4 regions of the Achromobacter sp. KK8 genome follow, and region 3 is predicted to be linked to each of the others. Evidence: predicted binding sites of a transcription regulator. Region 3 holds the regulator's gene; each other region holds the start of a gene.
What was found. The regulator LexA, encoded in region 3, represses DNA repair genes until DNA is damaged. The targets are predictions, from matches to a motif close to ACTGTATNNNNATACAGT.
Positions count from the first base shown of each region.

Region 1 (7,375 bases), 2.2 Mb from region 3:
TGTGTCACCCGCACCGCCATGATGACGCCGCACATGCTGAACCGCCGCGCCCAGGCCTGGGAATCGATGCGTGGGCATTGGCACCTGGCCCTGGCGGTGGGCTTGCTGTCGCCGCTGGGGTACATCCTGGTGCTCTACGCGCTGCGCAACGGCGCACCGCTGAGCCTGGTGGCGCCCGCCCGCGAAATGTCGATGATGCTGGGCACGCTGGCCGGAATGTTCCTGCTGCGGGAAAAGGTCGGCCCCGGCAGGCTTGCAGGCTGTCTGTCGATCCTGGCGGGCGTGATACTGCTTGGCTCGACCTGAGCCTTCGCCGGCCCCGTGGCGGGCCGGCGGCGAAGGCGCCGCCCTGCGCCCGGGTGCCGGCCCGGGCGGCGACGAGTCCTTCAGAAGCCGCCGGCCACGCCCAGCCACATGAGGGCGGGAATCATCGCGCCCCAGGCCAACACCAGCACCACGTCCAGCACCATGCTTTTCACGCTGACCTGATCCGACACCGGCTCGACCGTGGCATTGCCCAGGCTGCGCTCGCGCGGGCCACGGACGACGGACGCGCCAGCTTCGGCGGCCGGGGGGAACGGCCATTTGCCAGGCAGAGCGCGCTCACGCTTGCGTGGCTCGGTCTCGACGGGCGCCGTCGGGGCAGCGCCGACAGGCAACGCCAGGTCCACCGTCGCCGCGCCAGCCGCCGCCCGGCCCGTCGCCGCGCCGGACCAAGGCGTGGCCAGCCCCGAAAAACGGGCGCCAAGGGCCCTGACGCGTTGAGCGGCACGGCGCAGCGGCGTGAGGGAAACGGCGGCGAGATCATCCGGCAGGACGGAAAGTTGAGCGGTGTTCATGGGGAACTCCTTTAACGCGATCAAGAACCGCGGCACGACGCCACGGCGGCAACCCGGGCAAGCCGCGGGTCAGTCGAACAACGACAGCTGGCCGGCGACCATGGCGCGCAACTGGCGCGCACCGCGCCCGTAGGCGCCGGCCGCCGGCGCGGCACTGGCAAAAGGGACCCCTGAAGACGCTTTCGCGCCAGCCGGGGATGGAAAAACGGGGATATCAGCCATATTGGCGCCCGGGCCGAACAAGGCGGCGGATGCGCCAACCGGCGCAGGCGGCTGGAAGCGGTCGCAGTCGAGCGCCAGGCGATGGCGGTTCAGGCCCAGCTTGCGGGTGGCCACGGCAAAGCGCTGGCGCAGCAGGTCGGCCCAGATGCCGGTGCCGCGCATGCGCGAACCGAAGTTGGGATCGTTGCGGCGGCCGTTGCGCAGGTCTTCGATGCGGTGCAGCACGCGCTGGGCGCGGTCGGGGTAATGGGCGTTGAGCCAGTCCTCGAACAGGGTTTTGACTTCCCAGGGCAGGCGGATGACGGTGTAGCTGGCGTAGTGCGCGCCCGCCGCCTTCGATTCCTGCAGGATGTGTTCCATGGCGTCATCGTTGATGAACGGGATCACGGGCGCCACCAGCACGCCGACCGGCACCCCGGCGGCGGTGAGGCTGCGCACGGCTTCCAGGCGGCGCCAGGGGGCCGCGGCGCGCGGCTCCAGCGTGCGGGCCATGCCGGCGTCGAGCGTGGTGATGCTCATGTAGACGACCACCAGGTTCTGTTCGGCCAACGCCGCCAGGAGGTCGAGGTCGCGCGCCACCAGCGCGTTCTTGGTGACGATGGTGACCGGGTGGCGGGTTTCGAGCATCAGCTCGAGCATGCCGCGCGTCAGGCGCCAGTCGCGCTCGATGGGCTGGTAGGCGTCGGTGGCCGATCCGATGTTGATGGGCGACGGCTTGTAACCCGGGCGGCTGATTTCCGCCCGCAGCGCCTCTACCGCGTTGGCCTTGGCCACCAGCCGCGTCTCGAAATCGAGGCCGGGAGAGTAGCCCAGGTAGGAATGGGTCGGGCGGGCATAGCAATAGACGCAGCCATGCTCGCAGCCACGGTAGGGATTGACGGCGACGTCGAAGGGGATGTCCGGCGAATCGTTGCGCGACAGGATCTTGCGGGCCTCTTCGGCCGTGACGGTGGTCTTGGGCGCGGCGGGCGCCCGGCGGTCGTCGGGCAGGATGGGGATGACGGCGGCCGCGGGCGTAACGGCGGCGGCATCGGCCTGGTCTACCAGGCCGAGCGTGTCGGACGCGCCATCGGGAGAATTATTGGGGACAGCATCGACGAAATCTACCGGGAGGCCCGAAGCGGACCAGCCATCGTCGACCTGCACGCGGTCATCTTTCTGGAAGCGATGCCGAACATTAGTAACCGCACCCCGACCGCGCAAGGCGGCGGGGGCGGCAGCCGGGGACCCAGAACCGGCGGGAAAAGAATGATCGGTGCGTGCCATGAAAACTACTGTACAAAAACACAGTGGTTTTGACAAGCACCAAAAGCCTTTCCGTAAGACAGCCCCACTTTACCGCAAGACGAAGACGGCGTCCGGAGAATTCGATTTCATCTTGCGATATCGCCCGGAAACCCGCGCCAGCATTAGGTTTGGAATAAAAACAACACCGCAGAGACAAGCTCGGCCGAGGCGTTTCCGCCCCGGCTTGCGGTTTACCGCAGCATGCCCGCCGCCGCGGTCTGATGCGTGGCTTCGTCGATCAGGATGAATGCGCCGGTGGCGGGTACATCCGCATATCGATCGATCGCCAAGGACTCGCGCGTGGTGAACGTGACGCGGCCGATGTCGTTCATGCGCAGCGTGCCTTCGGTGTTCTCCACTTCCTGCAATTCGTGGATGTCGCGATGCGTGAGCACCGCGCGGATCTTCGCCGACGTCAGGCGCGTGCCATGCTTGAGCAGATACTTGCGCGCAGGGTTGAGCGCCTGCGCGTCGAGCCAGCACAGCTCGGCCTCGAACTCGCGCGCCACCTGCGCCGGCGCCGACGCATGCACGATCACGTCGCCGCGCGACACGTCGACATCGCGGTCGAGCACCAGCGTGACCGAATCGCCCGCCACCGCTTCATCCAGCGCGCGATCGAACAGCCGCACCTCCTGCACGCGCGCGGTCACGCCCGAGGGCTGCACCGCGATCTCGTCACCCGGACGCAGCACGCCGCTGGCAATGCGGCCCGCGTAGCCGCGGAAATCATCCTTGAGGCTGCCGTCGTGGCGCGACACCCATTGCACCGGAAAGCGCAGCGGCCCGGCGCGGCCATCGGCCGCCAGATCGAGCGATTCCAGCAGCGTCAGCAGCGGCTGGCCCGTGTACCAGGGCGTCTTGTCCGACAGCGTCACCACGTTGTCGCCGTTCAGCGCCGACAACGGCAGCGCGTCGAAGTGCGCGATGCCGAGCTTGCCCGCCAGGTCGGCGTAGGCGTCGCGGATGCGCTCGAACACGGCGGGGTCCCAGTCCACCAGGTCCATCTTGTTGATCGCCACCACGATGTGGCGGATGCCGAGCAGGCGGGCGATGGTGCTGTGGCGCTTGGTCTGCGGCAGCAGCTTGCCGTCGGCCGCGCGCGTGGCGTCGATCAGGATCACCGCCACGTCGGCGGTGGACGCGCCGGTGACCATGTTGCGGGTGTACTGCTCGTGGCCGGGCGCGTCGGCGATGATGAACTTGCGCGCCGGCGTCGAGAAATAGCGGTAGGCCACGTCGATCGTGATGCCCTGCTCACGCTCGGCTTCCAGGCCGTCGGTCAGCAGCGAAAAATCGATGGCGCCCTCGGCCACGCGCTTGTACTTGGCGCGCGAGATGGCGTCGAGCTGGTCGGCGAACACGCCCTTGCTGTCATACAGCAGGCGGCCGATCAGCGTTGATTTGCCGTCGTCGACCGAACCCGCGGTGATCAGGCGCAGCACGCCCGTGTCGGCGCCGGAAAGAAAAGAATCGTTTACTGCGTTCATATGCGTCCCCTGTGGGCCGGGCTGGCGCCGGCCGCTCATGCAATCAGAAATAGCCTTCCTTCTTGCGGCGCTCCATCGAGGCCTCGGAAGTCTGGTCATCCATGCGCGTGGCGCCGCGCTCGGTGATGTCGGTCACCGCGGTCTCGGCGATGATGGCGGCGGTATCGGCGGCCTCCGAGGCCACCGGGCAGGTGCAGGAAATGTCGCCCACCGTGCGGAAACGCACCGACAGGCGCTCGACCGTATCGCCGTCCTGCGGCGGCGTCAGGCGCGTCACCGGCACCAACAGGCCCTTGCGCCGCACCACCTCGCGCTGGTGGCTGAAGTAGATCGACGGCAGCGCCAGCCGTTCGCGCTGGATGTACTGCCAGACGTCCAGCTCGGTCCAGTTGGAGATCGGAAACACCCGCATGTTCTCGCCGCGGTGCACCTTGGTGTTGAACAGGTTCCACAGTTCCGGGCGCTGGGCCTTGGGGTCCCACTGGCCGAACTCGTCGCGAAACGAGAAGATGCGTTCCTTGGCGCGCGCCTTTTCCTCGTCGCGGCGGGCGCCGCCGATGCAGGCGTCGAAGCCGAATTCCTCGATCGCCTCCAGCAGCGTCACGGCCTGCGCCGCGTTGCGCGAATCGGTCTCGCGCCGCAGCACCACGCTGCCGCGCTTGATCGAGTCTTCCACGCTGCGCACGATCAGGGTCTCGCCCAGCTCGGCGGCGCGGGCGTCGCGAAAGGCAATGACCTCGTCGAAGTTGTGGCCGGTGTCGATGTGCATCAGCGGGAACGGAAAGCGTCCCGGGCGGAAGGCCTTTTCGGCCAGGCGCAACAGCACCACCGAGTCCTTGCCGCCCGAAAACAGCAGCACGGGCTTCTCGCTTTCGGCGGCCACCTCGCGCAGGATGAAGATGGCTTCCGATTCCAGCCAGTCCAGGTGGCTGCGTTGGATCACTGCGGACATGAATATTCCCCTAAAACGGATTTCTGATGGGTGGCGGCGTCAGTCGCGGGGAGCCGCGACGATGCCGATGACCCGGTTGCCTGCGTGCAGGCCGCATTCCTTGGAATCCGACGACTCCCACCACCAGCGCCCCGCGCGCAGGTCTTCGCCCGGGCGGATGGCGCGGGTACAGGGTTCGCAGCCGATGGACGGATAGCCCTGGTCGTGTAGCGGGTTGTACGGAATGCCGAGGGCGCGGATCACGCCCCAGACGTCCGCTTCGCTCCATTCGGCCAGCGGGTTGAACTTGTAGAGCCCGAAGGTGGCGTCGTCTTCTTCCAGGTGCAGCTCGCCGCGCGTGGCCGACTGCGCCCGCCGCTGCCCGGTGATCCAGGCGCCGCGCCCGGCCAGCGCGCGCTTGAGCGGCTCGACCTTGCGGATCTGGCAACAGGCCTTGCGCAGCTCGACGCTTTCGTAGAAGGCATAGGCGCCATGCTCGGCCACGTGGCGTTCGACCGCGTCGCCGTCGGGCCGGTACACGGTGACCTCGCGCCCATAGCGCTCGCGCACCGCGTCCAGCACGCCCAGCGTTTCCGCGTGCAGCCGGCCGGTGTCGAGCGTGAAGACTTCCAGGCCCAGGCCGGCGCTGTAGATGGCGTGCGTCAACACCATGTCCTCGGCCGCCAGCGACGACGCCAGTGCCGCATCGGGATAGCGCCGCTGGATGTCGGCCAGCCGCGCCTGCAGTTCGTCCCAGCGTGCTGCCAGGGCCGGCTCCAGGCCGGTATCGAGTGCGGCCGCCGTCATGCTTGCACCGCGAAGATACGGGCCCGGCGCGGGCGGGCCAGCAGCACGTCGCCATCGCGCAGGCCGAGCTCCCGGTACAGGTGCTCGGGCACCTCGGCCTCGATGACGGCGTCGGAATCCTCGCTGGCCAGTTCCAGGTAGGCGCTGGGGCCGGCCAGGTAGGCATGGGACAGGCGCACCGGAATGCCGGCGGCGCCGGCCCGATAGCGCTCGATGTCGAATTCGTGCGGCCGCACATAGGCGGTGGCGCGCTGCGCCTCGGCCTGCGCCAGTTCGGGCGCCGGCAACGACAGGCCCGCCCCTTCCCAGACGCCGCGGCTGGCCACGCCCTGCAACTGGTTGACGTCGCCCAGGAAGCCATAGACGAAGGGCGTGGCCGGCCCTTCCCAGACTTCGCGCGGCGTGCCGACCTGTTCGATCTTGCCGGCATTCATCAGCACCACGCGGTCGGCCACCTCCAACGCCTCTTCCTGGTCGTGCGTGACGAACACGCTGGCCACGTTCAGCTCGTCGTGCAGGCGGCGCAGCCAGCGCCGCAGTTCCTTGCGCACCTTGGCGTCGAGCGCGCCGAAGGGCTCGTCCAGCAACAGCACGCGCGGTTCCACCGCCAGCGCGCGCGCCAGGGCGATGCGCTGGCGCTGGCCGCCCGACAGCTGCGCCGGGTAGCGCTCCGCCAGCCAGTCCAGCTGCACCAGATTGAGCAGGTCATGCACCTTGCGCCGGATCTGCTCTTCCGGCGGCCGCTGCGAACGGTGCTTGACGCGCAGCCCGAAGGCGACGTTCTCGAACACCGTCATGTGCTTGAACAGCGCGTAGTGCTGGAACACGAAGCCGACCTGGCGCTGGCGCACGTCCACCGCGGTGGCGTCCTCGCCGGCGAACAGCACGCTGCCCGTGTCGGCCGACTCCAGCCCGGCGATGATGCGCAGCAGCGTGGTCTTGCCACAGCCCGAAGGCCCCAGCAGCGCCACCAGCTCGCCCGTCCCGATGTGCAGCGAGACGTCGTTGAGCGCCCGGAACTGGCCGAAGCGCTTGGAAAGATTGCGTACTTCGATACTCATGCTTGTCTCCGTCTGGCCGGCCGCGTCAGGCGACCGCCGGCTTGATGGCCGTCGCGGGCCCGGGATACTCGACCGGCAGTTCCGCCGCCTTCAGGTAGCGCGCGTTGCGCCACTCGATCACGTTCTTGGCCACCAGCGTCACCAACGCCAGCAGCGCCAGCAGCGAGGCCACCGCGAACGCCGCCGAATACTGGTATTCGTTGTAGAGAATCTCCACGTGCAGGGTCATGGTGTTGGTCAGGCCGCGGATCTGGCCCGACACCACCGAGACCGCGCCGAACTCGCCCATGGCGCGCGCATTGCAGAGAATGGCGCCGTACAGCAGGCCCCACTTGATGTTGGGCAGCGTCACGCGCCAGAAGATCTGCCAGCCGCTCGCGCCCAGCGTCAGCGCGGCCTGCTCTTCCTCGCTGCCCTGCGCCTGCATCAGGGGGATCAGCTCGCGCGCGACGAAGGGGAAGGTCACGAACAGCGAGGCCAGGATGATGCCCGGCACGGCATAGACGATCTTCAGGTCGTGCGCCTGCAGCCAGTCGCCGAACCAGCCCTGCGTGCCGAACAGCAGCACGAACACCAGGCCGGCCACCACCGGCGACACCGAGAACGGCAGGTCGATCAGCGTGATCAGGAACTGCTTGCCGCGGAACTGGAACTTGGTGATGGCCCAGGCGGCGGCCACGCCGAACACCAGGTTGACAGGCAGCGCGATCGCCGCCACCACCAGCGTCAGGCGGATCG
Region 1 is NZ_CM135178.1:3,215,383-3,222,757, reverse strand. Features, by position in the region: gene ACVN9Z_RS14800 (DMT family transporter) at 1-306, shown strand, start outside; gene ACVN9Z_RS14795 (hypothetical protein) at 387-839, opposite strand; gene ACVN9Z_RS14790 (PA0069 family radical SAM protein) at 909-2,327, opposite strand; gene ACVN9Z_RS14785 (sulfate adenylyltransferase subunit 1) at 2,540-3,838, opposite strand; gene cysD (sulfate adenylyltransferase subunit CysD) at 3,882-4,790, opposite strand; gene ACVN9Z_RS14775 (phosphoadenylyl-sulfate reductase) at 4,830-5,576, opposite strand; gene ACVN9Z_RS14770 (sulfate/molybdate ABC transporter ATP-binding protein) at 5,573-6,637, opposite strand; gene cysW (sulfate ABC transporter permease subunit CysW) at 6,663-7,375, opposite strand, start outside.
Region 1: ACVN9Z_RS14790 (PA0069 family radical SAM protein) is a predicted target of LexA. The motif match lies at 2,335-2,352, and genes of this name have one in related genera.

Region 2 (7,375 bases), 2.1 Mb from region 3:
GCTTCACGGATCTGCTCGAACAGCGATTCACGCGCGATGCGGAAGGCCTGGCCCGGCACCAGTTCCGGCACGATGTAGTGGTAGTTGGTGTCGAACCATTTGGTCATTTCGCACGCGGCGGCGGGCTTGCCCGACGGGGCGCGGCCGCGGCCCATGCGGAACAGCGTGTCCAGCGAGACCGGCTCATTGTCCTTCTGGCCGAACCGCGCCGGCACGGCGCCCAACAGCGTGGTCCATTCCAGGATCTGGTCGTACCAGGCGAAATCGCCCACCGGCACGAATTTGACCCCGGCGGCGGCCTGCGCCTGCCAGTGCCGGGCGCGCAGCTCGCGGCCGGTCTGCTCCAGCGTTTCGCCGGTCTGCTTGCCCGCCCAATAGGCTTCGACCGCGCGCTTCAGTTCGCGCTGGGCACCAATGCGGGGGAACCCCAAATTATGAATCGTAGTCATGGCAGTCGCGTCTTAGACAAATTTTGTTCAAGTGCCGATTATTCTGGACCCAAAGCAAAATGAATCAAAATCAATGTCTACATTCATAAGATGAAAAAATCTCATAGAATATAAGTTCATTCCCGCCCCTGGTCGGGAGTTCCCGCCGTGTTGCCCCCCCGGCGACGGCGCCATCCTCACCGCTACCGCCGCCCCATGCTGGAAATCCGCCACCTCGAAACGTTGACCGCCATCCGCGAAGGCGGCAGCCTGCAGGAAGCCGCCGAGCGCCTGCACCTGACCCAGTCGGCCTTGTCGCATCAGTTGCGCGACCTCGAAACCCGGCTGGGCACGCCGCTGCTGAACCGCCGCACCCGGCCGGCCCGCCTGACCACGGCGGGCCTGCGCGTGCTGGCGCTGGCCGACGAAGTGCTGCCGCGCATGCGCGCCACCGAACGGGAATTGCAGCGGCTGGCCGCGGGCCGCACCGGCCGCCTGCACCTGGCCATCGATTGCCATTCCTGCTTCCAGTGGTTGATGCCGGCGCTCGACGCCTTCCGCGCGCAATGGCCCGACGTGGCGCTGGACCTGTCGGCGGCCTTCTCGTTCGCCCCCCTGCCCGCGCTGGTGCGCGGCGACCTCGACCTGGTGATCACGTCCGACCCGCAGCCGCTGGACGCGGTCGAGTACCTGCCCCTGTTCAAGTACGAGCTGGTGCTGGCCGTGTCCGAATCGAATCCGCTGGCCGGCAGCAAGTTCGTCATGCCCGATCAACTGGCCGACCAGACGCTGATCACCTATCCGGTGGACAAGCAGCGCCTGGACATCTTCACGGCCTTCCTGGACCCCGCCGACGTCGAACCGGCCGCCATCCGCAAGGCGGAACTGACGCCCATCATCGCGCAGCTGGTGGCCAGCAACCGCGGCGTGGCCGCCCTGCCCAACTGGGCGCTGACCGAATACATGAACCAGGGTTGGCTGCGCCAGTGCCGGCTGGGGCCCCAAGGCGTGTGGCGCACCTTGTACGCGACGGTGCGCAGCGAGGACACCGACGCCTCGTACATCGACGAATTCCTGACATTGACGCGCGACGTCTGCTTCAAGACGCTGAGCGGCATCAAGTCGGCGAAATAGGAAAAGGCAACGACGGGCCGGCAATGGCCCTCGCCGCGCGGCCCGCTCAGTCGTCGTCGCCCGCGCCCAGGATGCGACGGATGACGTCATGCGCGAAGCCGCGGCTGGCCAGGAAGCGGGCCTGCTTGGCATAGGCGGCGCGATCCTCGGGCTTGGCGCCGAAGCGTTTCTGCCAGACCTCGAGCGCGCGCTCGTATTCGGTGGCGCGCAATTGCTCGCGCAGCTCGGATACCTGGGCATCATCCACGCCGTGCTGGCGCAATTCCTGCACGATGCGGGCCGCCCCCTGGCGCGAGGCGCGGCGGTGCACCAGGCTTTGCGCAAAACGCTCGGTCGACAGCCAGCCTTCCTTTTCCAGCGCGTCCAGCACGCGCTCGACCTCATCGGGGTCTTCGGCATGGGGCGCGAGTTTTCGCGCCAGCTCATCGCGGGCATGCTCGCGCCGCGACAGATAACCCACCGCCCGCATTTTCAGCGACGGCCCCTTGGGGCGCGGGCGCGACTTGTCTTCGGATGGCTGCGCCCCCTCGCCCGCGCCATCGCCATCATCACCGCCCTTGCCACGCCGGCCGCGCCCGCCGGCCGCGCGCCGTTCGGAACTGCGCTGCCACTGCGACGCCGGCGCGCCGGCGCCCTCTGGTTCCTGGCCGGACGCCCCGGTGGATTCGGCGGCCCGCCGCAGGTCCGACGTGCGGCGCAGTCCTTCGGGCTTGGCCACGGTCTCGAATTCATCGTCCAGCCTGGCGCGCAGGCGATCAGCGGACGTGACGGGCGGTTTCCAGCTCATGCGCTTCCTCTATGTGCCAGCGGCAGGCCTCCCGGGACGGGAGCCTGCCGCTGGCGGCCGGGCTGGCGGGCCCGGCGCTATCCGGTGAAGGGGCGACGCGATTACTCTTCGCTGTCGTCTTCGGCGGTGGGCACGAATTCCGCGGCGCGGCTGACGATGCCCTGGTTCTCGCGGACCCGGTTTTCGATCTCGATCGCCAGTTCCTTGTGTTCCTTCAGGTATTCACGGACGTTGTCCTTGCCCTGGCCGATGCGGTTGCCGTTGTAGCTGTACCACGCGCCCGACTTGTCCACCACGTTGGCGGCCACGCCCAGGTCAATGATTTCGCCTTCGCGCGAGATGCCGGCGCCGTACATGATGTCGAACTCGGCCTGCTTGAACGGGGGCGCGACCTTGTTCTTGACCACCTTGACGCGGGTTTCGTTGCCGACGACCTCGTCGCCCTTCTTGATCGAGCCGATGCGGCGGATGTCCAGGCGCACCGAGGCGTAGAACTTGAGCGCGTTGCCGCCCGTGGTGGTTTCGGGGTTGCCGAACATCACGCCGATCTTCATGCGGATCTGGTTGATGAAGATGACCATGCAGTTGGTCTTCTTGATGGTGGCGGTCAGCTTGCGCAGCGCCTGGCTCATCAGGCGGGCCTGCAGGCCGGGCAGCGAATCGCCCATTTCGCCTTCGATTTCGGCCTTGGGCACCAGGGCGGCGACCGAGTCGACCACGATCAGGTCGACCGAACCCGAGCGCACCAGCGCGTCGGTGATTTCCAGGGCCTGCTCGCCCGTGTCCGGCTGCGAGATCAGCAGGTCGGACAGGTTGACGCCCAGCTTCGAGGCGTACTGCACGTCCAGCGCGTGTTCGGCGTCGACGAAGGCGCAGGTGCCGCCCAGCTTCTGCATTTCAGCCACGACCTGCAGGGTCAGCGTGGTCTTGCCCGAGGATTCCGGACCGTAGATTTCTACCACGCGGCCGCGCGGCAGACCGCCGACGCCCAGCGCGATGTCCAGCCCCAGCGAGCCGGTCGACACCACCTGGATGTCATGCGAGACCTCGTTGTCGCCGTAGCGCATGATCGAGCCCTTGCCGAACTGCTTTTCGATCTGCGAGAGCGCGGCGGCCAGCGCCTTGGCTTTTTCCGCGGCGGCGGCCTTGGTGGTTTTGTCGTCCATGTAGTGTCCTGTCAGGTCTGGTCTGTAACGTATCGGGGCGCGGCACGGGGTGTCGGTCAGCGCGCGGGTTGTCGCAAGGGGTGATCGGGCCGTTGCTGACAGCTGTTGCCAGAAAATTGGCAGTGAAAGCTGTGGCGCTGAAGCGGTGATCGGTAAAGCGATAGCGCAGATTATGGCATCGGATTGTACTGTACAAAAAACCAGTGTGCCACAGTTTTCCACGTATTCCCTGAGTGGGCAAGCCCGGTGCCATATGACAGAATCGGGGAAAAAACTGGCGCTATGTCCCCATTGCGCTCCCGGCACGCCGCCCCGGCATCCCACCGAGGGCGGCACGCGTGCGCCGCTCACCCGGCGCCCTTCTTCTTTTCGACTGCCCATGCGCATCCTGATCGCGGAAGACGACAGCATCCTGGCCGACGGCCTGTCACGCTCGTTGCGCCACAACGGTTACGCGGTCGACGCCGTCCGCGACGGCCTGGCGGCCGATTCGGCGCTGGCGGCCCAGGCCTTCGACCTGCTGATCCTCGACCTGGGCCTGCCGCAACTGGCCGGCCTGGAGGTCCTGCGCCGGCTGCGCGCCCGCAATTCCGCCCTGCCTGTCCTGATCCTGACCGCCGCCGACAGCATCGAGCAGCGCGTCAAGGGGCTGGACCTGGGCGCCGACGACTACATGGCCAAGCCCTTCGCCCTGTCGGAACTGGAAGCGCGCGTGCGCGCCCTGACCCGCCGCGGCGCGGGCGGCGGCGCCACGTTGCTCAAGCATGGCCGGTTGGTGTTCGATCAGACCGGACGCGTGGCCACGGTCGACGACCAGACGCTGGACCTGTCCGCGCGCGAGGTCAGCCTGCTGGAAATCCTGCTGACCCGCAGCGGCCGCATGGTCAGCAAGACCCAGCTGGTGGACCATCTGTGCGAATGGGGCGAGGAAGTCAGCACCAATGCCATCGAAGTCTACGTGCACCGCCTGCGCAAGAAGCTCGAGCCCAGCGGCGTGAAGATCGTGACGGTGCGCGGCCTGGGCTATTGCCTCGAACGGGACCAGGGTGCGGCCTACCTCGCAAGCTGAACCGCCACAGCCGGAGGCGCTCAACCAGGAAGCGCTGGATGTGATGCAGGCCGGGGCCCGCGGCCCCAGTTTCGCGCCACCGCAGCGCTCGCTGCTGGGCGAGATCCTCGACTGGATGCTGGCGCCACTGTTCCTCTTGTGGCCCATGAGCGTCGCCATCACCTATGTGGTGGCGCAGAACATCGCCAACGTGCCCTACGACCGCGCGCTGGCCAACAACCTGCACGTGCTGACGCGCCAGGTCCATGCCCAGGATGGCCGCGCGGTGCTGCGCATGACCGACCCGGCGCGCGAGGTGCTGCGCGCCGATGAAACCGACAGCGTGTTCTGGCTGGCCCTGGGAAGCCGCGGCGAATACCTGGGCGGCGACCGCGCCCTGCCGCTGCCGGCCTCGGTTGGCCAGCCGCGCCCCGGCGAAGTCCAGTACGAGGACGACACCCTGCGCGGCTTCGGCGTGCGCCTGGCCTTCACCTGGGTCGACCTGAACCTGCCCAATACCCAGCCGGCGCTCTTGATCGTGGCCGAGACGGTGGAAAAGCGCACCCAGCTGGCCAACGACATCATCAAGGGCGTGATCATTCCGCAGTTCGTGGTGCTGCCGATCGCGGTGTTGCTGGTGTGGTTCGGCCTGTCGCGCGGCGTCGCGCCGCTGAACGCGCTGCAGCAGCGGCTGCGGGCGCGCCGGCCGGACGACCTGTCGCCCATCGACGAACGCGCCGCGCCCTCCGAGATCGCGCCGCTGGTGGCGGCCATGAACGACCTGCTCGACCGCCTGTCCGCCAACGTGCAGGCGCAGCGCCGCTTCGTCGCCGACGCCGCGCACCAGCTGAAGACGCCGCTGGCCGGCCTGCGCACCCAGGCCGAGCTGGCCCTGCGCGACGCCAGTCCCGAGGAAATGCAGGCCAGCCTGCGCCAACTGGTGACCGGTTCCGAACGCGCCACCCGCCTGGTGAACCAATTGCTGCTGCTGGCGCGGGCCGAAAACCCCAGCGCCATCGGGCTGGCCGCCACCGACCTGAACGCCATCGCCTATGAGCAGGCCATGCACTGGGTGCCGCAGGCGCTGTCGCTCGGCACCGACCTGGGCTTCGAGGGTTCGGAGACCCCGGTCGAGATCAACGGCAACCCGCTGCTGCTGGCCGAGCTGCTCAACAACCTGGTCGACAACGCGCTGCGCTACACGCCGCGCGGCGGCCACATCACGGTGCGCGTGCAAGCCCTCGATGGGCAGGCCGTGCTGGAAGTCGAGGACTCCGGCCCCGGCATCGCGCTCGAAGAGCGCGAACGCGTGTTCGACCGCTTCTACCGCGTGCTGGGCACCCTGTCCGACGGCAGCGGACTGGGCCTGGCCATCGTCCGGGAAATCGCCCAGAAGCACCAGGCGACCGTCCTCATCAGCGACCATCCGACCCCGCACTCCGACCTGCCCGGCACTCGCATCCGGGTGGTGTTTCCGCTCTACGCCGAACCGGTCGAGGACCTCGGCGACTAGGGCTGCCGTGGCGCGCGGGCGCCATGCAAGGCTCCCCCCTTGCGCACAGGCGCACGCCCCATCTTGCCGACCCATTCTTCGCATGGCAGGTTCGCGCCCGGCGAGGCAAGGTTCCCCACTCCGTCCCTAGGACTATCCCTAGCTCCCCAGGGGAAAATTACTTTTTGTTTCAATTTTAAGATTCAGGTAAGGGTCTCGTCAGAACCCCGTCAGCCTGGCGTTCCAACCTTGCGGTAGCTCGATGTCGGCCCCGCCGGCGGAGGGTCAAGCACGGCGGAAAACCGCCGGCCAGAAAAATCGAGGAGACATCATGAGCACAACTACCATGGCAGGTCGCGGTCCATCCGCGAATCCGCGCCCGATGACCAAGGATGAACGCCGCGTCATCTTTGCCTCGTCGCTGGGCACGGTGTTCGAGTGGTACGACTTTTATCTTTACGGTTCGCTGGCCGCCATCATCGCCCAGCACTTCTTCTCCGGCGTGAACCCCACGGCCGGCTTCATCTTCGCGCTGCTGGCCTTCGCCGCCGGTTTCGCGGTGCGCCCTTTCGGCGCGCTGGTGTTCGGCCGCCTGGGCGACCTGGTCGGACGTAAATACACCTTCCTGGTCACCATCGTGATCATGGGCCTGTCCACCTTCCTGGTGGGCGTGCTGCCCAGCTACGCCAGTATCGGCCTGGCCGCGCCCGCCATCCTGATCGTCCTGCGCCTGCTGCAAGGCCTGGCGCTGGGCGGCGAGTACGGCGGCGCCGCGACCTACGTCGCCGAGCACGCGCCGCACGGCCGCCGCGGCTTCTACACGTCGTGGATCCAGACCACCGCCACGCTCGGCCTGTTCCTGTCGCTGCTGGTGATCCTGGGCATCCGCACCTTCATGGGCGAGGACGACTTCAAGGCCTGGGGCTGGCGCATTCCGTTCCTGATCTCGGTCGTGCTGCTGGGCATCTCGGTGTGGATCCGCCTGCAATTGAACGAGTCGCCGACCTTCCAGCGCATGAAGGATGAAGGCAAGGGCTCGAAGGCTCCCATCGCCGAATCGTTCGGCCAGTGGAAGAACCTGAAGGTCGTGCTGCTGGCGCTGCTGGGCCTGACCGCCGGCCAGGCCGTGGTCTGGTACACCGGCCAGTTCTACGCGCTGTTCTTCCTGACGCAGACGCTGAAGGTCGACGCCAACACCGCCAACATCATGATCGCGATCGCGCTGCTGATCGGCACGCCGTTCTTCGTGATCTTCGGCGCGCTGTCTGACAAGATCGGCCGCAAGCCCATCATCATGGCGGGCTGCCTGATCGCCGCCGC
Region 2 is NZ_CM135178.1:3,322,645-3,330,019, reverse strand. Features, by position in the region: gene metE (5-methyltetrahydropteroyltriglutamate--homocysteine S-methyltransferase) at 1-449, opposite strand, end outside; gene ACVN9Z_RS15335 (LysR family transcriptional regulator) at 645-1,562, shown strand; gene recX (recombination regulator RecX) at 1,609-2,349, opposite strand; gene recA (recombinase RecA) at 2,451-3,515, opposite strand; gene ACVN9Z_RS15320 (response regulator transcription factor) at 3,895-4,584, shown strand; gene ACVN9Z_RS15315 (sensor histidine kinase) at 4,700-6,076, shown strand; gene ACVN9Z_RS15310 (MFS transporter) at 6,402-7,375, shown strand, end outside.
Region 2: recA (recombinase RecA) is a predicted target of LexA. The motif match lies at 3,703-3,720, and genes of this name have one in related genera.

Region 3 (7,375 bases):
ACGAAGTATTCCACGGCGTTCTTGGGAAAGAACTCGCGCATTTCGGCGTACAGCTGCGCCGCCAGCGTCTTGTTGGGCGCCAGCACCAGCGCCGGCCGCCCGAGCTGGGCGATGACGTTGGCCATGGTGTAGGTCTTGCCCGAACCGGTCACGCCCAGCAGGGTCTGGTACATCAGGCCGTCCTGCACGCCCTGGATCAGTCCCTCTATTGCGCCCGGCTGGTCGCCGGCAGGCGGATAGGGTTGATACAGGTGGAATGGGCTGTCCGGGAAATCGACATACCCCGGGCCGGCCTCCGGAGCCGCCACGGCAGCGCCAGAGGGCCCATCGGTCGCCCCGTCGGTGACCGCGCCAACGGCTGCGGCACCCGCCGCGCTCGGGTCTATTGCGCTCTTAGGCATGCTAGACTGTTCCCAGGGTAAACCCCCCATTATCCACAGCACTTCCGACTGCGTCCACTCACCCTCAGCAGAGTCCCATGAGCACCCTTTTCGATTCCGTCGAACTCGCGCCGCGCGACCCCATTCTTGGCCTGAACGAACAATACAACGCGGACACCCGCCCCGGTAAAGTCAATCTGGGCGTGGGCGTGTACTACGACGACCAGGGCCGGATTCCCCTGCTGGGCGCCGTGCGCAAGGCGGAAATCGCCCGCATCGAGGCCGCCGCCGCCCGCGGCTACCTGCCGATCGAAGGCATCGCTGGCTACAACCAGGGCGCGCAAGCCCTGCTGATCGGCAAGGATTCCCCGCTGGCCGCCGCCGGCCGCGTCCTGACCACCCAGGCCCTGGGCGGCACCGGCGCGCTCAAGATCGGCGCCGACTTCCTGCGCCAGCTGCTGCCGACCTCGAAGGTCCTGATCAGCGACCCCAGCTGGGAAAACCACCGCGCGCTGTTCGAGCGCGCCGGTTTCGAAGTCGGCACCTACGCCTACTACGACGCGGCCACCCGCGGCCTGAACTTCGACGGCATGCTGGCCGCCCTGAAGGCCGCGCCGGCCAACACCGTGGTCGTGCTGCACGCCTGCTGCCACAACCCCACCGGTGTCGACCCCACCTTCGACCAATGGAAGCAGATCGCCGCGGTCGTCAAGGAAAACAAGCTGGTGCCGTTCCTGGACATCGCCTACCAGGGCTTCGGCGAAGGCCTGCATGAAGACGCCGCGGTCGTGCGCCTGTTCGCCGACCTCGACCTGACCATGTTCATCAGCTCGTCGTTCTCGAAGTCGTTCTCGCTGTACGGCGAGCGCGTCGGCGCCCTGACGGTCGTGGCCGGCAGCAAGGACGAAGCCGCCCGCGTGTTGAGCCAGCTCAAGCGCGTCATCCGCACCAACTACTCCAACCCGCCCACCCACGGCGGCACGATCGTCTCCACGGTGCTGAACTCGCCCGAACTGTTCGCCATGTGGGAAGAGGAACTCGGCGCCATGCGCGACCGCATCCGCCTGATGCGCAAGCAGCTGGTCGAGAAGATCAAGGAACACGGCGGCAAGCAGGACTTCAGCTTCGTGCTGCAGCAGCGCGGCATGTTCTCGTACTCGGGCCTGACCTCGGCCCAGGTCGACCGCCTGCGCGAAGAGCACGGCGTCTATGCCGTCTCCAGCGGCCGCATCTGCGTGGCCGCGCTCAACAGCGGCAACATCGACCAGGTGGCCAAGGGCATCGCCGCGGTGCTCTAAGACTCAGCGCCAGCGTCACCCCAAACGGGACCTTCGGGTCCCGTTTTCATTGCCTGTCACAAAACCATGCCCGATCAACGCTTGCTTTTTTGCGTTATGTCCCCCAGAATGCCGCTGTATATATGTACAGTCCGACACCCAACGGATCATCGCCATGGCCAGCAAACTCACTGATCGTCAACAGCAAATCCTGGACCTCATCCGGCAGACCGTCGCGCGCACCGGCTTTCCGCCCACCCGCGCCGAAATCGCCCAGGCCCTGGGATTTCGCTCGCCCAACGCGGCCGAAGACCATCTGAAGGCCCTGGCCCGCAAGGGCGCCATCGAACTCACGGCCGGCGCCTCGCGCGGCATCCGCCTGAAGGACAACTCCCCGACGCCGTCCCAGGCGCCGTTGCCCCTGCCCGGCCTGGCGCAGCTGCTGCTGCCGCTGGTGGGCCGCGTGGCGGCCGGCAGCCCTATCCTGGCCACCGAACACGTCGAACGCGAGATCGGCGTCGATTCCAGCCTGTTCGCCCAGGCGCCGGACTACCTGCTCAAGGTGCGCGGCATGAGCATGCGCGACGCCGGCATCCTCGAAGGCGACCTGCTGGCCGTCAAGAAAGCGTCCGAGGCCCGCAACGGCCAGATCGTCGTGGCCCGGCTGGGCGACGACGTCACCGTCAAGCGCCTACAGCGCCAGAACGGCCGCATCGAACTGCTGCCCGAGAATCCCGACTTCAACGTCATCGTGGTCGAGGCCGACCAGGAATTCGCGCTGGAAGGCATTGCCGTTGGACTGATCCGTCCGCACGCGCTGCACTGATCCTTCCGCCCCAACCTGGCGCCCGCCCGACGGCCGCGCCAAAAAACAAACCCCGCGCAAGCGGGGTTTATTTTTGACGGCGCCCCTCGCGGGGCGCCGTGGGCCGGACATCAGTGCTTGAGCACCGGATCCGTGGAACCCGGTTCGGCCGGCTTGGCGACCAGCGGTTCCTTGACCGCTTCGTCTTCAGCCAGCGGCTCCGGCAGGCGTTCCAGGGCCAGCTCCAACACCTTGTCGATCCAGCGGACCGGCACGATCTCGAGATGGTTCTTGACGTTGTCCGGGATCTCCGCCAAATCCTTGACGTTTTCTTCCGGGATCAAGACCGTCTTGATGCCACCGCGGTGGGCGGCCAGCAGCTTTTCCTTCAGGCCGCCGATCGGCAGGACTTCGCCACGCAGCGTGATCTCGCCGGTCATGGCAACGTCGGCGCGCACCGGGATGCGCGACAGGGCCGACACCATGGCCGTGGTGATCGCGATACCGGCGGACGGACCGTCCTTGGGGGTCGCGCCTTCCGGCACGTGCACGTGCATGTCGTGCTTCTCGAACACGCTGTCGGCAAAGCCCAGGCGACGCGCCCGCGAGCGCACCACGGTGCGGGCCGCCTCGACCGATTCCTTCATCACGTCGCCCAGCGAACCGGTGCGTTGGATCACGCCCTTGCCGGGCATGTCCGCCACTTCGATCGTGAGCAGGTCGCCACCGACTTCCGTCCAGGCCAGGCCGGTCACCTGACCGATCTGGTTTTCCTTTTCGGCCATGCCGAAGGTGTAGCGGCGCACGCCGAGGTAGTCGCTGAGGTTCTCGCCCGTGACGTTGACCGGCTTGAGTTCGAAGGTCTTGCCTTCGGCCTTGGCGCGGTCGCTCTGGGTCAGCAGCTGCTTGATCACCTTGCGGCAGATCTTGCCCACTTCGCGTTCGAGCGCACGCACGCCGGCTTCGCGGGTGTAGTAACGCACGATGTCGCGCAGCGCGCTGTCGTCGACGGTCAGCTCGGTATCCTTGACGCCGTTGTTCTTCATCAGCTTGGGCAGCAGATGGTCGCGGGCGATGTGGATCTTTTCTTCCTCGGTGTAGCCGGACAGGCGGATCACTTCCATCCGGTCCAGCAGGGCCGGCGGAATGTTCAACGTGTTGCTGGTGGCCACGAACATGACGTCCGACAGGTCGAAGTCGACTTCGATGTAGTGGTCCTGGAACGTGTGGTTCTGTTCCGGGTCCAGCACTTCGAGCAGCGCCGACGAGGGATCGCCGCGGAAATCCATGCCCAGCTTGTCGATTTCATCGAGCAGGAACAGGGGATTGCGCACGCCGACCTTCGACATGTTCTGGACGATCTTGCCGGGCATCGAGCCGATGTACGTACGACGGTGGCCGCGGATCTCGGCTTCGTCACGCACGCCGCCCAGGGCCATGCGCACGAACTTGCGGTTCGTGGCCTTGGCGATGGACTGGCCCAGCGAGGTCTTGCCGACCCCCGGAGGACCGACCAGGCACAGGATCGGCGCCTTGACCTTGTCCACGCGCTGTTGCACGGCGAGGTATTCGAGGATGCGTTCCTTCACCTTCTCCAGGCCGTAGTGGTCGTTGTCGAGCACCGTCTCGGCATTGGAGATGGAATTGTTGATCTTGCTCTTCTTCCTCCAGGGGAGATTGATGAGCGTATCGATGTAGTTGCGCACCACGGTGGCTTCGGCCGACATGGGCGACATGAGCTTGAGCTTCTTGAGCTCGGCATCGGCCTTCTTGCGCGCCTCCTTGGGCATGTGCGCGGCGATGATCTTCTTTTCGAGCTCCTCGATGTCGGCGCCCTCTTCGCCTTCGCCCAACTCCTTCTGAATGGCCTTGACCTGCTCATTCAGGTAGTAGTCGCGCTGGCTCTTTTCCATCTGCTTCTTCACGCGGCCGCGGATCCGCTTTTCGACCTGGAGAATGTCGATTTCGGTTTCCAGCTGCGTGAGCAGGCCTTCGAGGCGCTCGGAGGTGCCGACGATCTCGAGCATCTTCTGCTTCTGCTCGAGTTTCAGCGGAAGATGCGCGGCGATCGTGTCGGCCAGGCGGCCGGCGTCATCGATGCCGGCGAGCGAGGTCAGGATCTCCGGGGGGATCTTCTTGTTGAGTTTTACGTATTGCTCGAACTGGGCAACGATCGCGCGGCGCAGGGCCTCGGTCTCGGAGCCCTGGACGGCGTCCGGCTCGATCGGGGTGACCTGGCAGGTGAAGTGCGAATCGGCGTCTTCGATGCTGTTGATGCGGGCGCGCTGGGTGCCCTCGACCAGCACCTTGACGGTGCCGTCGGGCAGCTTGAGCATCTGCAGGATGCCGGCGACGCAGCCGATCTCGTAGACGTCTTCGGGAGTGGGATCATCCTTGCCGGCGGATTTTTGGGCCACCAGCATGATGCTCTTGCCCGCTTCCATCGCAACCTCGAGCGCGCGGATGGAGCGCGGACGGCCGACGAACAGCGGGATGACCATGTGCGGGAACACCACGACGTCGCGCAGCGGCAGCAGGGGAAGGTCGATCGGGTCGGAAGGCAGGGTCTGGCTGGCAGACATAGGAGGTTCCTCGGTATGACTCGGCGTATCGGGGACAGGATGACCGGGTATACCCGGACAGCCCCGTCAGTTACGTCTGTTATGGGAACAATAGCCGAAAATTCAAGATCCCGGCGGCCCGATAAACAAAACGGAAAAAAAATCGGCGGCCGCCATCCCGTTATATTGGACGCACCCTGGGAGTGTGCGTTCAATCAGGCGCCGGAGACAAAAAAACCCGTTACGGAAACGGGTTTTTTTGAAATATCCGTCAGGCTGCGGCGTCGCGAACTTCTCCGCGCTCGGGCTTTTCGGCCGTCCCTTCCTCGTCGGCGTAGATCAGCAGGGGCTTGCCCTCGCCTTCGATCGCGCCTTCGTCGAGCACCACGCGCTTGACGTTGCCTTGCGACGGCAGGTCATACATGGTGTCGAGCAGGGCCTGCTCGATGATGGAGCGCAGGCCGCGGGCGCCGGTCTTGCGCTTGAGCGCCTTGCGGGCGATGGCCTTGAGCGCGGCGGGCCGCACGTCCAGCTCGGCGCCTTCCATGGCGAACAGCTTCTGGAATTGCTTGAGCAGGGCGTTCTTGGGCTCGGTGAGGATCTGCACCAGGGCAGCTTCATCGAGTTCGTCCAGCGTGGCGACCACGGGCAGGCGGCCGACCAGCTCGGGGATCAGGCCGAACTTGATCAGGTCTTCGGGCTCGACTTCCGAGAACAGCTCGCCCACGCCGCGCTCGGACTTGGCGCGCACGGAGGCGGAGAAGCCGATGCCGGACTTTTCGGTGCGGTCGCGGATGACCTTTTCCAGCCCGTCGAAGGCGCCGCCGACGATGAACAGGATGTTGGTCGTGTCGACCTGGACGAAGTCCTGGTTGGGGTGCTTGCGCCCGCCCTGCGGCGGCACCGAGGCCACCGTGCCTTCGATCAGCTTGAGCAGGGCCTGCTGCACGCCCTCGCCCGACACGTCGCGGGTGATGGACGGGTTGTCGGACTTGCGGGAAATCTTGTCGATTTCGTCGATGTAGATGATGGCGCGCTGCGCCTTCTCGACTTCGTAGTTGCAGTTCTGCAGCAACTTCTGAATGATGTTCTCGACGTCTTCACCGACGTAACCGGCTTCGGTCAGCGTGGTGGCGTCTGCCATGACGAACGGCACGTTCAGCATGCGCGCGAGCGTCTGCGCCAGCAACGTCTTGCCCGACCCGGTGGGGCCGATCAGCATGATGTTGCTCTTGGACAACTCCACTTCGTCGCCCTTGATCTCGCCGTGGCGGATGCGCTTGTAGTGGTTGTAGACGGCCACCGCCAGCATGCGCTTGGGCGAGGTCTGCCCGATCACGTACTGGTCGAGGAACGTCTTGATTTCAGCCGGAGTGGGCAGTTCGGAACGAATCGCCGCGCGCGCGGTCGCCTGCGCTTCCTCGCGGATGATGTCGTTGCACAAGTCTATGCATTCATCGCAGATGAATACCGACGGACCCGCGATCAGCTTGCGGACTTCGTGCTGGCTTTTATTGCAAAACGAGCAATGCAGCACTTTTGCGTCTGCCGATCCCTTTTTTTCAGGCATATGTAGTCGTATCTCAGGTAAAGAAGCGCCGGACCGGGTAAAGGGCCCGGCGCCTGCGCTTACTCAAACAAGGCGGCAGCGGATGGGACTCAGCCGGGAAGTCAGCCTTCCGAGCGGGAGGTCATCACCTTGTCCACCAGTCCATACGATACCGCATCTTCGGCGGACATGAAGTTGTCACGTTCCGTGTCCAGGGCGATGCGGTCGATCGACTGGCCGGTATTGTCGGCCAGGATGCGATTGAGACGCTCGCGCAGGTCCAGGATCTCGCGAGCCTGGATCTGGATGTCGGAGGCCTGCCCCTGGGCGCCGCCCGAGGGCTGGTGGATCATGATGCGCGAGTTGGGCAGGGTGAAGCGCTTGCCCTTCTTGCCAGCCGCCAGCAGGAAGGCGCCCATGCTGGCCGCCAGGCCGGTGCACAGGGTCGACACGTCCGGCTTGACGAACTGCATGGTGTCGTAGATGGCCATGCCCGCGTACACCGACCCGCCGGGCGAGTTGATGTACAGGGAAATGTCCTTGTCAGGATTCTCCGATTCCAGGAACAGCAACTGGGCCACGACCAGGTTGGCCGTCGCGTCGTTGACCGGGCCCACCAGGAAGATGAGCCGCTCGCGGAGCAGGCGCGAATAGATGTCGTAGGCGCGTTCGCCGCGCCCCGACTGCTCGATCACCATGGGAATGTAGCCCAGGCCGGTGGGGGTCACCGACGACCCGCCATTCATTGCCGCATAGAAATCGGTGAATCTCTGCATAGTGTTACGCCATCCCCATCAACTGAT
Region 3 is NZ_CM135178.1:5,451,691-5,459,065, forward strand. Features, by position in the region: gene uvrB (excinuclease ABC subunit UvrB) at 1-308, opposite strand, end outside; gene ACVN9Z_RS25075 (amino acid aminotransferase) at 479-1,678, shown strand; gene lexA (transcriptional repressor LexA) at 1,833-2,483, shown strand; gene lon (endopeptidase La) at 2,594-5,044, opposite strand; gene clpX (ATP-dependent Clp protease ATP-binding subunit ClpX) at 5,295-6,593, opposite strand; gene clpP (ATP-dependent Clp endopeptidase proteolytic subunit ClpP) at 6,695-7,348, opposite strand; gene tig (trigger factor) at 7,353-7,375, opposite strand, start outside.

Region 4 (7,375 bases), 550 kb from region 3:
GCTCGTTGCGTTCCTTGCTGATGAAGCGTTCGAACAGGTTGTTGCCGCGGCGCGGATCGACCTCGGTGATGCCCAGGCAGTAGCACACGACCGAGTTGGCGGCCGAACCGCGGCCCTGGCACAGGATGCCGTGGCGGCGGGCGTACTGCACGATGTCGTAGACCGTGAGGAAGTAGGCCTCGTAGTGCAGGTCGGCGATCAGCGCCAGTTCCTTTTCGATCTGTTCGCTGACGTAGTCCGGCGTCCCGTCCGGAAAGCGCCGCGCGGCGCCGGCCAGGGTTTCCTGGCGCAGGTAGGTGGCGGGGGTGTGGCCGCGCGGGATGATCTCGTCGGGGTATTCGTAGCGCAGCTCGTCCAGCGAGAAGGCGCAGCGCCGCGCCACCACCAGGGTCTGCGCCAGCGCTTCGGGCGGATACAGGTTGGCCAGCCGCATGCGGGTGCGCAGGTGCTGTTCGGCGTTGCCCGACAGCGCGTAGCCGCATTGCGACACGCACTGGTGGGTGCGGATGCCGGTCAGGGTGTCGTGCAGCGGCTTGCGCGAGCGCACGTGCATCTGCACCTGGCCCAGGGCCACCACCGGCAGCTCGGCGGCGCGGGCGGCGTGGTCGACGGCGGCGCGGTGCAGGTCGTCGCGCGAGCGGTACAGCAGGGTCAGGCCGACCCAGGCGCGGCGCGGGAAGGTGGCGGCCAGCCAGCGCGCCTGCTGCGCCATGCGGTCGGGGTCGTCGCCGTAGGTGGGCGACAGGATCGCCAGGCATTCGGGCAGGTGACGCAGGTGTTCGTAGCCCGGCGGCGGGGCGGTGAAGTCCTCGGGCGCCAGCCGGTATTCGCCCTTGGGGGCGCGGGTGCGGGCCAGGGTGATGAGCTCGGACAGGTTGCCGTAGCCCTCGCGGGTCTGCGCCAGCAAGGTCAGGTCCAGTGGCGCGGCCTCGGGGCCGGCGCGCAGCCGGAAGGTGGCGCCGATGATGAGCGGCAGCTTCTGGGTCTTGGCTTCCATGTGGGCGCGCACCACGCCGGCCAGGCTGCATTCGTCGGTGATGGCCAGGGCGGCGTAGCCCAGTTCGGCGGCGCGGGCGGCCAGTTCCTCGGGGTGCGAGGCGCCCTGCAGGAACGAGAAGTTCGACTGGCATTGCAGTTCGGCGTAGCCGGGCAGTCCGACAGGCGGACCGGGGGCGTCGTCATGCGGATCGTCGGGCGCTTGCATGGCGGAGTCAGGCGTACAGCCCGTGCAGGCGCCAGCGCGCGTGCTCGTCGTCGCGCTCGCGGTAGATCCAGTAGCGCGCGCCGGCGGCGTCCTCGGCCACGAAGTAGTCGCGCACGGTCAGGGCCGGGTCCCACCAGCCGCTTTCGATGCGTTCGGGGCCGCGCATCAGCCGCAGCGCCTGGCCGGCGTATTGCGGCCGGTGGCCGGCGAGTTTGAGCGGCAGCGGCGGGTCCAGCAGCCAGAAGGGGCGGTCCAGGGGTTCGGGGAGCGGTTCGGGGCGCGGTGGCGGTTCCAGCGCGTCGCCCCAGGCATTGGCGGCTTCGGGCCGGTGGTCGGGGATGGGGCAGGCGTGGCGCACCTGGTCGCGGCCCAGCCGCGCGGTCAGCAGGTCCAGCAGGCGGGCGTGGTCGGCGGCGGTGCCGCCGGGTTCGGGGAACAGCGTGGTGCTGGCGGCGGGCTGTTCGGTGGTGTCGGGCGCCAGCAGCGTCACCGCGATCACCGGCGCTTCGAGCGTCAGGCGGCCGAGCTTTTCGCGCAGCAGGTTGAGGATCTGCGGCGCCTGCCACACGGGCTGCGCCAGCGCCAGTTCCAGGTCGGTGGGCGGGCGCGCATGGCGGCCGCGTTCGTGGTCCAGGCGCAGCAGCACGCGCCGCACCGCCAGTTGCCGCGCCGCCAGCCAGCCGCCCAGTTGCTCGGCCAGGCGCCGCGCCACGGCCAGCACCGCGTCGGTGTGCTCGAGGTATTCCATCAGTTCGATGCGGCGCTCGAAGCGCGGCGGCGGCTCGATCCAGCGATGCAGTTCGGGCGACTGGCCATAGGCCGCGTCCAGCGCTTGCAGCAGGTCGGGCGCGCTGCGCCGTTGCAGGCCGGCGCGCGGCAGGGCGCGCAGGTCGGCCAGGGTGTGGCAGCCGATGTCGTTGAGCCAGTCCAGGCGCGGTCGGGCCTGGGGCAGCAGGGCCACGGGCAGGGCGTCGAGCCGGCGCGCCAGGGTGCGCGGGGTGAGCACCCGGCGCGACGGCCGGCGTCCGCCGCGGTGCGCCAGCAGCCAGGCGCCGGCGGCGGTGGGCGCCATGCCCAGCGACACGCGCAGGTCCAGCGCGGCCAGCGTGGCGGCCACGCGCCGGTGCAGCGCGCGCGGCCCGCGAAAGAACAGCAGGCTGGCGCCGACGTTGAGCAGCACGGTGTCGTCGCCCGCCAGCGCGACCTCGGGGGTGTATTGCAGCAGCGCCAGCGCCGCGCCTTGCAGGGCGTCGGCCTCGGCCAGCGGGTCGCGCGCCAGCAGTTCGACCTCGGGCGCGATGGCGGCCGCGCCGCCGCGGCGCATGCCCGGGCGCACCCCGGCCTGGCGCGCGGCGGGCGTGAGGGCGGCGACGCGTTCCTGGTCGAGGACCGCGTAGGCCTGCGCCTCAAGCGGCCAGTGCGGGCGCAGGGCGTCCAGCGGCAGGCAGCGCAGGCAGGCGGCGATCCAGAGGCGCATGGCGGGTGGGCGCCAGGACGCCGGGCTCCAGGCCCACGTACAGCGGGGCCTCGCAGACCGGTCCGCGGCGCTTGAGGATATGGACGGACAACCCGCCCGGCGCGGGCGCGAGCGCCAGGCGCAAGGGGGCGGGGGTGGCGTGCTGCGCGGCGCTGGCCGGGCGCAGGGCGACGAACAGCAGGTCGCTGGCCTGGGCCGCCAGGTGCAGCCGGCGCAGCGATTCGGGGCGCACGTGCGGCAGCCAGCAAAGCAGGGCGCCGCAGCTGCCGTTTTTCAGGATCTGCTCGGCGGCCCAGAGGGCGTCCAGGGGTTTTTCGGGGGCGACCCAGAGCAACTGGCGCGGATCGAGCCGCCAGCTCATCCAGCTGGCGATGTGCGGCGCGTGGGGCGGCTGCACCAGGGCGATGGGGCGGCGCGTTTCCAGTTGCGCCAGGGCCGGGCGCAGCAGGCGGATTTCGCCGATGCCGGGTTGCGGGGCCAGCAGCTCGATCAGCGAGCCCAGCGGCCAGCCGCCGTCCGGCAGCTCGGCCGACAGGGTGGGGTGGCCGGTGGGCAGGCTGCGGGCGGCGCCGCGCGCCAACTGGGTGGCGCGCCACAACGCGGGATGGATCTGTTCTGGCGACGGCATGGCGGGCGGGCGACCCGGTTTTCCTGGGTGAAGACTCGGTGGGCGGCGGACGGCCGGGCGGAGGACGCCTGGCCGGAATCGCTTATTGCTGTATGAATATACAGTATTTTACCTGACCCGGAAGGCACCGGATGTATCAGTCGCTTGCACCGTATTGGTGCGCGCCGCAAGGCCCGCTTCGAGGCGCGATGCGCCGTCGTCACCCCCGCCCCGCCCATGGAAGGGGCTGGTCATTAACCCATGCACGACTTGGCACGCTTCCTGCTTGTGTCCCCATGTCACCGTCTCCTCACGCAACAACGTCCAACAAAAGGAGTGCTGAACATGGCCCATCAACCGGAAAGAATCGTCGAACTGTCGCGCCGCGTCGAGCGCATTTCGAACGAGAAGATCGAGAGCATCGTCGATATCAACCAGCAGGCCAAATACCTGTCGCTGAACGCGCGCATCGAGGCCGCGCGCTCGGGCGAGGCGGGGCGCGGGTTCGCGGTGGTGGCCAACCAGGTGCAGTACGTGTCCGAGCAGATCACCGGCATCGCCGACGCGCTCAAGGAGGAGCTGGCCGGTTCCATCGCCGACCTGATCCGCATCGGCGAAAACACCCTGCACGAGATCCGCGGCTACGAGGGCCGCCGCCTGGGCGACCTGGCGCTGAACATGATCGAGACCATGGACCGCAACCTGTACGAGCGTTCCTGCGACGTGCGCTGGTGGGCGACCGATTCGTCGGTGGTGCGGGCCTTGCAGGAACCCGGCGCCGACAGCGCGCGCCACGCCAGCGGGCGGCTGGGCGTGATCCTGGACAGCTACACGGTCTACCTGGACCTGTGGGTGGCCGACGCGCAGGGCCGGGTGGTGGCCAATGGCCGCCCGGACCGCTATCCGCAGGCGCGCGGCGCCAATGTCAGCCATGCCGAGTGGTTCCGGCGCGGGATGGCCGCGGCCGACGGCGGCGAGTACGTGGCCATGGATATCGACAGCGAGCGCCTGCTGGACGGCGCCCACGTCGCCACCTACGCCACCGCGATCCGGCGCGACGCCGACAAGCACGGCGAGCCGCTGGGCGTGCTGGGGGTGTTCTTCGACTGGAGCCAGCAGGCCGCCAGCATTGTCAAGTCGGTGGGGCTGTCGGAAGAGGAATGGGCGCGCACCCGCTGCCTGCTGGTCGACAGCCGCCAGCGCGTCATCGCGGCCTCGGACGGCGCGGTGTCGCTGAAAGAGCGCTACGTGCTGCGCCACGACGAGCGGCCGCGCGGCTACTACGAAAACGCCGATCGCGGCCTGGTGGGGTTCGCGCTGACGCCGGGCTATGAAACCTATGCCGGCCTGGGCTGGTACGGCGTCATCACGCAGCGTCCGCGCGACAGCTTCCAATAGGCGGCGGCGCGGGCCGGGCGGCGTCCGGGCGCGTGGCCCAGGATGCCTCCCGGCCCGCACGCGGCTCAGGTCCGCGCGGCCCGGCCGGCGGCTACCGGTTCGTCCTGCGGCACGCCCGCCGCGCGGTCGGCCTCGAAGCCGTAGAACTGCATGTCCTGGTAGCGGATCCAGCGCGACTTCTTCACCAGCCGGTGGCCGATCCAGAACGCCAGGAACAAAGGGATCGCCAGGTAGGTCGAGACCACGCCGATCCAGTCGATGCGCTCGTCCAGGAAGGCCTGGTAGTTCTGGCCCAGCGTGACCAGCAGGCACAGCACGAAGGCCAGCAGCGGGCCGAACGGGAACAGGCCGGCCTTGTAGGGCAGGTTGGCGGTGTCGTAGCCGTGCTTCACGTAGCCCTGGCGGAAGCGGTAGTGGCTGACCGCGATGCTGAGCCAGACGATGAACTCGGTCATGCCGGCGAAGTTCAGCAGCCAGATATAGACCGCCTTGGGGCTGTAGACCACGCTGAACATGCACAGGCAGGCCAGCGCGGTGGTGGCCAGCAGCGCGTACAGCGGCACGCCGTTGCCGGTCAGGCGCTTGAACACGGCCGGGGCCTGGCCCTCGACCGCCATGTTGAACAGCATCCGCGTGGCCGCGTACATGCCCGAATTGCCGGCCGACAGCACCGAGGTCAGGATCACCGCGTTCATGATGGTGGCCGCCGACAGCAGCCCGGCGTGCTGGAACACCAGCGTGAAGGGGCTGACGGCGATGTCCTCGACCTCGTTGCGCAACAGCTGCGGGTCGGTATAGGGAATCAGCAGGCCGATGATCAGGATCGCCAGCACGTAGAACAGCAGGATGCGCCAGAACACATGGTTGATGGCGCGCGGCACGTTGCGGCGCGGGTTCTCGGATTCGCCGGCGGCCACGCCCACCAGTTCGGTGCCCTGGAACGAATAGGCCACCACCATGGCCACCCCGACCCAGGTGGCGACGTTGCCGACGAACGGCGCCTCGCCCACGGTCCAGTTGCGCAGGCCGACCGGCGCGTCGCTGTGGATGATGCCCACCAGCATGGCCAGGCCCAGCACGATGAAGCACAGCACCGCCACCACCTTGATGATGGCGAACCAGTATTCGGCCTCGCCGAAGCTGCGCGCCGAGAAGGCGTTCAGGCCGAAGGTCAGCGCCAGGAAGGCGACGCTCCAGATCCAGCCGGGGGTATCGGGGAACCAGTACGCCATCACCAGTTGGGCGGCCACCACGTCCACCGCCACCACCGTGGCCCAGCTGAGCCAGAAGTTCCAGCCTAGCGCGAAGCCGAAGCCGCCGTCCACGTAGCGCGAGGCGTAGGTGCAGAACGAACCCGACACAGGCATGAAGGTGGCCAGTTCGCCCAGGCTGGTCATGATGAAATAGACCATCAGGCCGATCAGCAGGTAGACCGTGAGCGCGCCGCCCGGGCCGGCCTGGGCGATGGCCGCGCCCGAGGCGATGAACAGGCCCGTGCCGATGGCGCCGCCCAGGGCGATCATGGTCAGGTGGCGCGCCTTGAGCACGCGGTGCAACTGGTTCTTGCCGGCCGGCGGGGTTCCCGAGTCTGTCGTCGGTGTTTTCATGGAATGCACAGGTTGATGCAAAGCCCCGCGCCGACCGCGAACGCCCCTGAGCGCCTTGTGGACACCGGGGGCAGGAGCCGGCCCGGGGGGCGCTTTGCCTAGGATTGCGTATGACGGGCATTTTACAATGGCGCTATCCAGTGCCTGTCCGGAGCCGTAGCATGGCCACTTCTTCCCCCGCGTCCCCCCACGAAATCGAATTCCTGCCCGAACCCGGCACCGAGGTGCGGCAGCTGTTCATCCTGCTGCATGGCGTGGGCGGCACGCCCGCCAACCTGGTGCCGCTGGCCGAGGCGGTGCGCGCCGCCTTTCCCGCGTCGGCGGTGCTGATTCCCGAGGGCTTCGAGCCCTTTGACGGCGGCGGCGCGGGCCGCCAGTGGTTCTCGGTGCGCGGCGTGTCCGAGGACAACCGGCCCGAGCGCGTGGCCCAGGCCCTGCCGCCGCTGGAGGCCTACGTGAAGGCGGCCCAGGCCCGCTTCGGCCTGTTGCAGTCCGACACCGCGCTGGCCGGTTTTTCGCAGGGCGCCATCATGGCGCTGGAACTGGTGCAGGCGCACGACGGCATGGCCGGCCGCGTGATCGCCTTTTCGGGCCGCTATGCGCAGCTGCCCAAGGCCGCGCCGCAGTACACCACGCTGCACCTGCTGCATGGCGCCGACGACCCGGTCATGCCGGTGGCCTTGATCCAGGCGGCGCAGGCGCGGCTGGACGAGCTGCACGGGGATTCCACCATCGACGTGGCCACGCACGTCGGCCACGAACTGCATCCGGCCCTGATCCAGCGCGCCATCGTGCGCCTGCAGACTTGCGTGCCGCTGCGCAGCTGGGAGGCGGCGCTGGGCCTGAACCAGTCGCCGCCCGATGGCACCACGCTGCATTGAAGGCGCGCCGGTGAGCCCCGCCAAATCCTCCGCCGCCGCGCGCGACGCCGATCCGGTCGGCGGCGCGCAGAGCATCTTCCGCGTGCTGCGCATCCTCAAGTACGTGGGGGCCGCGCCCGCGCGCGGCGTCGGCCTGACCGACGTGGCGCGCGACCTGGGCCTGACGCCGCCGACCGCGCACCGCATGCTGTCGGCCCTGCT
Region 4 is NZ_CM135178.1:4,903,723-4,911,097, reverse strand. Features, by position in the region: gene ACVN9Z_RS22740 (error-prone DNA polymerase) at 1-1,204, opposite strand, end outside; gene ACVN9Z_RS22735 (Y-family DNA polymerase) at 1,212-2,681, opposite strand; gene imuA (translesion DNA synthesis-associated protein ImuA) at 2,611-3,309, opposite strand; gene ACVN9Z_RS22725 (methyl-accepting chemotaxis protein) at 3,634-4,686, shown strand; gene ACVN9Z_RS22720 (amino acid permease) at 4,752-6,293, opposite strand; gene ypfH (esterase) at 6,455-7,174, shown strand; gene ACVN9Z_RS22710 (IclR family transcriptional regulator) at 7,185-7,375, shown strand, end outside.
Region 4: imuA (translesion DNA synthesis-associated protein ImuA) is a predicted target of LexA. The motif match lies at 3,397-3,414, and genes of this name have one in related genera.